Regions from separate parts of the Radiobacillus sp. PE A8.2 genome, predicted to be linked through region 3. Evidence: riboswitches for the same ligand, from Rfam matches in the RefSeq annotation. Region 3 holds a riboswitch; each other region holds the start of a gene.
The links. Region 3 has a riboswitch for S-adenosylmethionine ahead of ACI6MV_RS07495 (YezD family protein). Riboswitches for the same ligand answer to the same signal wherever they lie in the genome.
Positions count from the first base shown of each region.

Region 1: linked by a shared signal. The riboswitch ahead of ACI6MV_RS12985 (PLP-dependent aspartate aminotransferase family protein) and the one ahead of ACI6MV_RS07495 (YezD family protein) in region 3 are both predicted to bind S-adenosylmethionine.
Region 2: linked by a shared signal. The riboswitch ahead of metK (methionine adenosyltransferase) and the one ahead of ACI6MV_RS07495 (YezD family protein) in region 3 are both predicted to bind S-adenosylmethionine.

Region 1 is NZ_JBJGXI010000022.1:40,324-42,599, forward strand. It holds gene metX (homoserine O-acetyltransferase MetX) at 1-547, shown strand, start outside; SAM riboswitch class I at 578-691, shown strand; gene ACI6MV_RS12985 (PLP-dependent aspartate aminotransferase family protein) at 769-2,276, shown strand, end outside.
Region 2 is NZ_JBJGXI010000043.1:35,398-37,673, reverse strand. It holds gene metK (methionine adenosyltransferase) at 1-1,002, opposite strand, end outside; SAM riboswitch class I at 1,207-1,316, opposite strand; gene ytkD (RNA deprotection pyrophosphohydrolase) at 1,418-1,915, opposite strand; gene ACI6MV_RS19225 (hydrolase) at 2,111-2,276, opposite strand, start outside.
Region 3 is NZ_JBJGXI010000010.1:44,359-46,634, forward strand. It holds SAM riboswitch class I at 574-677, shown strand; gene ACI6MV_RS07495 (YezD family protein) at 813-989, shown strand; gene ssuE (NADPH-dependent FMN reductase) at 1,121-1,666, shown strand; gene ACI6MV_RS07505 (LLM class flavin-dependent oxidoreductase) at 1,697-2,276, shown strand, end outside.

The sequences.
Region 1 (2,276 bases), on a different contig from region 3:
TAATAACATTGCTCGATTAGCTATCCTGCAAGATCCAAAATGGAACAACGGTAATTACACTGCTGAAACGATTCCAGAGCACGGGCTTAGCTTAGCGAGAATGATTGGTATGATCACGTATCGCTCCGGAGATTTATTTAATGAACGCTTTGGACGTGAGCAGCGAGCACCAGCAGGAGTTGCGCATGAAGAGATAGCTTATGAAATTGAATCTTACCTTGATTATCAAGGTAAAAAATTAACAAAACGGTTTGATGCCAACAGTTACTTGTATTTATTAAAAGCGATGGATACGTACGATATTGGTCGCGATCGTGGCGGATGGAAAAAAGCAGCTGCACTAATAGAAGCACCAATTTACTCGATTAGTTATAGCGGTGATTTACTCTTCCCGCCAAGAGAATTAAACGCCTTTATCAGCCATATGCAAAGGCTAGGCAAGGAAGCAACCTATTATGAAGTAGGAACGAAATTTGGTCATGATGGGTTTCTTGTAGAATTTGAAAAATGGGCACCGATTATCCAAAGTAAGTTAACGACGAATTAAGGTGTTCAAAAAAAGTGAATAGATATGGATCTCTTATCCAGAGAGGCGGAGGGACTGGCCCGACGAAGCCCGGCAACCATTAAGCTATACGTAGCTTGAGAAGGTGCTAAATCCTGCAGGAATATTATTCCTGGCAGATAAGAGGAGGAATGAAATATTATGCCCTCTTCTTTGGAAGAGGGTTTTTTTATACAGCAAAATTTACTTAGGGGGAATTTACAATGACTGAACATAATACAACGTACGATTTAGAAACACTAACACTACACGGCGGGCAGGCACCCGACCCAACAACAGGCTCAAGAGCAGTACCAATCTATCAAACAACTTCTTACGTATTTCACGATACAGAGCACGCCGAGCGATTATTCGCACTAGATGAGCCAGGGAATATTTATTCGCGTATCGGTAACCCAACGGTCGATGTGTTTGAGAAACGAATGGCGCTTCTAGAGGATGGGGTTGCGGCAGTAGCAACTTCTTCCGGGATGTCAGCTATTACACTATCAATCTTGAATCTGGCAAGTGCAGGAGATGAAATTGTTGCCGGTACGAACCTGTACGGTGGAACATACAATCTTTTCGCAATCACACTGCCAAGGTACGGCATCAATGTTAAATTCGTTGATCCAACCAATCCGGAAAATTTTAAAGAAGCGATCAATGAGAAAACAAAAGCGGTGTTCGGCGAAATAATTGGTAATCCAGGATTACAAGTGTTGGACGTAGAAGCGGTCGCAGCGATTGCTCATGATGCAGGAGTTCCACTAATTGTCGATAATACATTCGCAACACCGTATGTGTGTAAGCCAATTACCTTAGGTGCAGATATCGTTGTACATTCTGCTACAAAATGGATTGGCGGACACGGAACATCAATCGGCGGCATCATTATCGATGGCGGACGCTTTAACTGGAATTCAGAAAAGTACCCAACCTTTACACAACCAGATCCAAGCTATAACGGAATACAGTACGCCGTTGATTTTGGAACACTAGCTTTTATTACGAAGGTTCGTGTGCAATTACTTCGCGATTTCGGGGCAGCACTTAGTCCTTATAATGCATTTCAGCTTATCCAAGGATTAGAAACATTGCATTTACGAGTGGAGCGCCATAACCGTAATGCTGCAGAGCTTGCGACTCACTTGGAAAATCATCCTGCAGTAGATTGGGTTAGCTACCCAGGATTAGAGAGTCATCCGTCACACGAGCTTTCTAAACGAATCTTGAAAGACGGCTTTGGTTCGATGATTGTGTTCGGTATAAAAGGTGGAAAAGAAGCAGGAAGAAAGCTGATTAATAATGTGTCACTTTGGTCACACGTAGCAAACGTAGGGGACGCGAAATCATTAATCATACATCCAGCATCAACAACACACCAACAGTTATCGAAGCAGCAGCTTGAAGAAACAGGCGTTAAAGAAGAACTTGTTCGCCTATCTGTTGGTATTGAGTCAGTAAGAGACATTACAAACGATTTAGATCAAGCATTAGTGAAGGCAACTGGTATTGGAGCATCTGAAAAAACAGAAGTTGTTGTAAATGATGAAGGTGTCATCAAGTGGGCGTTAAGCAGTGCCAACGAACGAACAATAGTGGATGGCAAGGAAGTTACTCGCCAAAAAACATTGGCAGTTGTCGGACTAAGCGGTAAAGAAGCAAGACCAAGCTACCGGTTAGCAAGAAAAATGCAACGTCTTGGTTATAAAATTATTCCGGTTAATCC
Region 2 (2,276 bases), on a different contig from region 3:
TTTGCCTGTTCCAAATGTATTAATTGAAATGGAAACCGGCTCGGCTACACCGATCGCGTATGCTAATTGCACTTCACAAGAATCAGCTAAATCAGCTGCGACGATGTTTTTCGCTACATAACGCGCAGCATATGCAGCTGAGCGGTCAACTTTTGTAGCGTCTTTCCCACTAAATGCACCGCCACCATGGCGCGCATAACCACCGTACGTATCTACAATAATTTTACGTCCTGTTAATCCTGCATCCCCTTGAGGTCCACCAATTACGAATCTTCCTGTTGGGTTGATGAAGTATTTTGTCTTCTCATCAAGCAATTCTTTAGGAACGATTGGATTAATAACCGCTTCTTTAATATCCTGTTGAATTTGGCTTAATTCAACTTCTGGGTGGTGCTGTGTGGAAATGACAATCGTATCAATACGAATCGGCTTGTCATTTTCATCATATTCAACGGTTACTTGTGTTTTACCGTCCGGGCGTAAGTAATCTAGTGTTTCATCTTTACGAACATCAGATAAGCGCTTAGCAAGCTTATGTGCTAATGAAATAGGTAACGGCATTAATTCTGGTGTCTCTTTATTGGCATAGCCAAACATTAAACCTTGGTCACCAGCACCAATAGATTCAATCTCACTTTCCGTCATCGTACCTTCGCGCGCCTCTAACGCCTGGTTTACCCCACCTGCAATATCAGGTGATTGCTCATCAATTGCAGTTAGCACAGCACATGTCTCCGCATCGAAACCATACTTTGCACGTGTGTACCCAATCCCTTTTATTGTCTTACGTACGATACTTGGGATATCAACATATGTACTAGTTGTGATTTCTCCAGAAACTAGTACCAAGCCAGTTGTTACCGTTGTCTCACATGCAACCCTTGCATTTGGATCACTTTTTAAAATTTCATCAAGAATGCTGTCAGAGATTTGATCACATATTTTATCCGGGTGTCCTTCTGTGACAGACTCTGAGGTAAATAATCGACGATTTGCAGCCATTCTGCATAATCCTCCTTCATGTAAACAAGTAATACGGAACTTCTCTTTTTCCCTGTCATTTGCTTTGAATTATATACATTAGCTCTTTTCAAGTTCAGAAAAAGCAGTTATATATAAGTATTAACTAATGATGTTAAAATATGAGGGTAACCCACAATTGGCTTGTATTGGCCACGGGTATAAAAGGGTTTCCCCTATCCACTCTACTTATCGTTCAAGGAACATGTCCTTGCTACAGGTTAGCACCTTTTCCTAATCTCTAGGTGGTTGCCGGGCTTCATTGGGCCTGTCCCTTCACCAGCTCAGGATAAATCGAGTCCGTTCGCACTTTATCGTAACGAAACTAGTATATATTGTCAATGATTCAAACTGCGATTTTGACATGATTTGAAAATAACTTTTATTTACGTTGTCTCTAAAACACTTTTAATTGATCGATCCGTTCTAAACTATTAGGCAGAACACCATCTTTCATCATAAAACTGAAATCTGGATCCAAGGCAATTCGATCTGGAAGGTCAGCTAAATATATCGGTCCGTCTGTTTCATAGTAAGTTTCCTGTTCAATTACCATGTCTATCGTTGCAAAATAAACATTCTTAATCACATGATCACTTTTTCCGCGCACATAATATTGACCAATATAAATTAACTCTCCCACTGATCCACCCGTCTCTTCGTGTACTTCCCGTATGGCAGCATCCTCCGCTGTTTCCCCATCCTCTACTTTTCCTCCAGGAAATTCTATGCCCCTATCTTTATGCTTCGTTAACAGCCACTGATTGTTGAACCTGCAGATTACCCAGACATGTTTTGGACCTGATGAAAAAGGATGATCGTCGAATGACAATTCGACTTCATTGTTGTAATAATCCTTAAATATTACCATAATTACTTCATCTACCTTCTTCATTAATAATAGTATTATATTCGATAATTTCCTTTGGTGATTAAATATCAACTTCTAATTACATCATCTCATAAGCATTACCTTTTTGGGAATTCATTTGAACGATATCGTTCATGAATGTCCAATTATATTTATACTGTTCTATACCTGTTTTCACTGTTTAGGTAAACATATGGTTACAAAAGAATCGGACGCAGATTACTCTGCGCCCAACACTCCCATGCTTTCTATATGGTCTCTTGTTTTTTCATCACCAAGCTTGTGTATCATTTCAAATGCCTTTTTTATTCCTTCGTCATATCGATCATTCGATTTATCGTTGTGATATGGCATCGCTGGAACGTGCGCTCTGAAAAACGATTGT
Region 3 (2,276 bases):
TGGTGTCCGTGGAACTTTGGCATTAGAGTGGTGCGGATTGTGCGGCCACAGATGCGCTTAATTTAAAGAAAATCCGTGCAGTCAAGGGCTGAGCGGCCACCAGAGCGCTTATATGTATGAAATGAGACAGAATGGCGGTTAATTCACAGAATAAGGTCTGTGGTGGCCGTCAAACTCAGGAAAGTGGGTATTTGTCACAGATAACGGCCGTGGTGTCCGCAGAACTTTGGCATTAGAGTGGTGCGGATTGTGCGGCCACAGATGCGCTTAATTTAAAGAAAATCCGTGCAGTCAAGGGCTGAGCGGCCACCAGAGCGCTTATTTGCATGAAATGAGACAGAATGGCAGTTAATTCATAGAATAAGGTCGGTGGTGGCCGTCAAATTCGTGAAAGTGGGTATTTGTCACAGATAACGGCCGTGGTGACCGCATAGCCCACACCGTGATAAACGTTCGCTTCTCCGTGGCACCCTACCCACCTCCAAACAAAAAAATTATAATTTTCTTAAAATAACCAATTGACAGATAATCAAAATGCATGTAACTTATTAAGTACAATTTAATTAATCGATTTTCTTATCCAGAGAGGTGGAGGGACTGGCCCGACGATACCTCGGCAACAGACTGTAATAGTACTGTGCCAATTCCAGCAAGCTTAATCGCTTGAAAGATAAGAAGAGCTAGCGACTACATATGTCTGCCCTCTTCTTATGGAAGAGGGCTTTTTGTTGTATTGGCGGTTTTTTCTGCCAATCGCAAATAGCCCTCGGAAAAAGTGCATGCTAAAGAACATCGATAAGGGGGATGTCAGGATGAGTGATCTGGATCAGGAGAAGGTGTCGCACATTCTAGATACGCTAAAGGACATGGAGTACGGATCGATTGTGATTACGGTTCATGATGGGATAATTACGCAGGTGGATGCGACGGAAAAGGTTCGCTACACGCTGCCGAAAAAGCAATCGACAACAACGAAAAAAACAAGTTAAAACTTAATATGCCGATTAGACCACTAAAGGCAACTTATCTAAGGAACAAAGATTCTGATTCCGTAGAAAAGGTGTCTTTTTTATTTGCGAAATGAAAGCCGAGCACGACCAAAAAGGAGAGGATGAGCAATATGAGTGAAATTGTAATTTTATCAGGCAGTCCGTCCGTGAATTCGAGATCTGATTTAGTATTAAGATTCCTGGGCAGATCGTTGCAAAACAAAGGGTTTAAAGTAACACATGTTTCGATTAAAGATGTGCCGCAGGATGTGTTGTTCGAAGGGAAGTTTGACAGTCCAGTCGTTAGTCAGATCGCCGCAAAGCTTCAAGGGGCAAGAGGGGTGATCGTTGGGTCGCCGGTTTATAAGGCGGCATACACGGGGGTGCTCAAGGCGCTGATCGATTTATTGCCGCAGGATGTGTTGGAGGATACACCGGTATTTCCGCTGATGACTGGTGGGAGCCCAGCGCACATGCTGGCGATTGAGTATACGCTGAAGCCATTGCTTGCGACGTTAAAGGGGCAAAATTTGAAAGGCGTATTCGTGACCGACAATCACATAGACAAAACGAATACCGAACAACCGATCATAAACATAGAAACACATGAACGATTAACGAAGCAACTGGCCTATTTTGTTGAGTTATTGAATAGGCAAAAAAGCCCGATTGTATAAGAACAAATTCAAACAAAGGAGAGATTTGTAATGGCAAATAAACGAATTTATTTAAATGCATTTGATATGAATTGTGTGGGACACCAGTCACCTGGGTTATGGACACACCCGGAAGACCAGTCGCATCGCTATAAGGATAGCAGCTATTGGATTGAGCTGGCACAGATTTTAGAAAAAGGGCAGTTTGATGCCGTGTTTATCGCTGATGTGCTCGGTTATTATGATGTGTATGATGGATCGCGTGATGCAGCTGTTCGTCAAGGCGCACAAACGCCGGTGAATGACCCGTCGCTGATTGTTCCACTAATGTCAGCGGTGACGAAGCACCTAGGTTTTGGTGTTACTGCTTCTGTTACGCATGAGCATCCGTACACGTTTGCGCGGAGGATGTCGACGCTTGATCACTTAACAGATGGTCGTGTTGGTTGGAATATTGTAACGTCTTATTTGAAAAGTGCGGCTGTTAATATGGGCCTCGAGGATCAAATCAAGCACGATGAGCGTTATGACATTGCTCAGGAATATTTGGAAGTTTGCTACAAGTTATGGGAAGGCAGCTGGGAAGATGACGCGGTGTTGCGTGATAAGGAGCGTGGCATTTTCACGGATC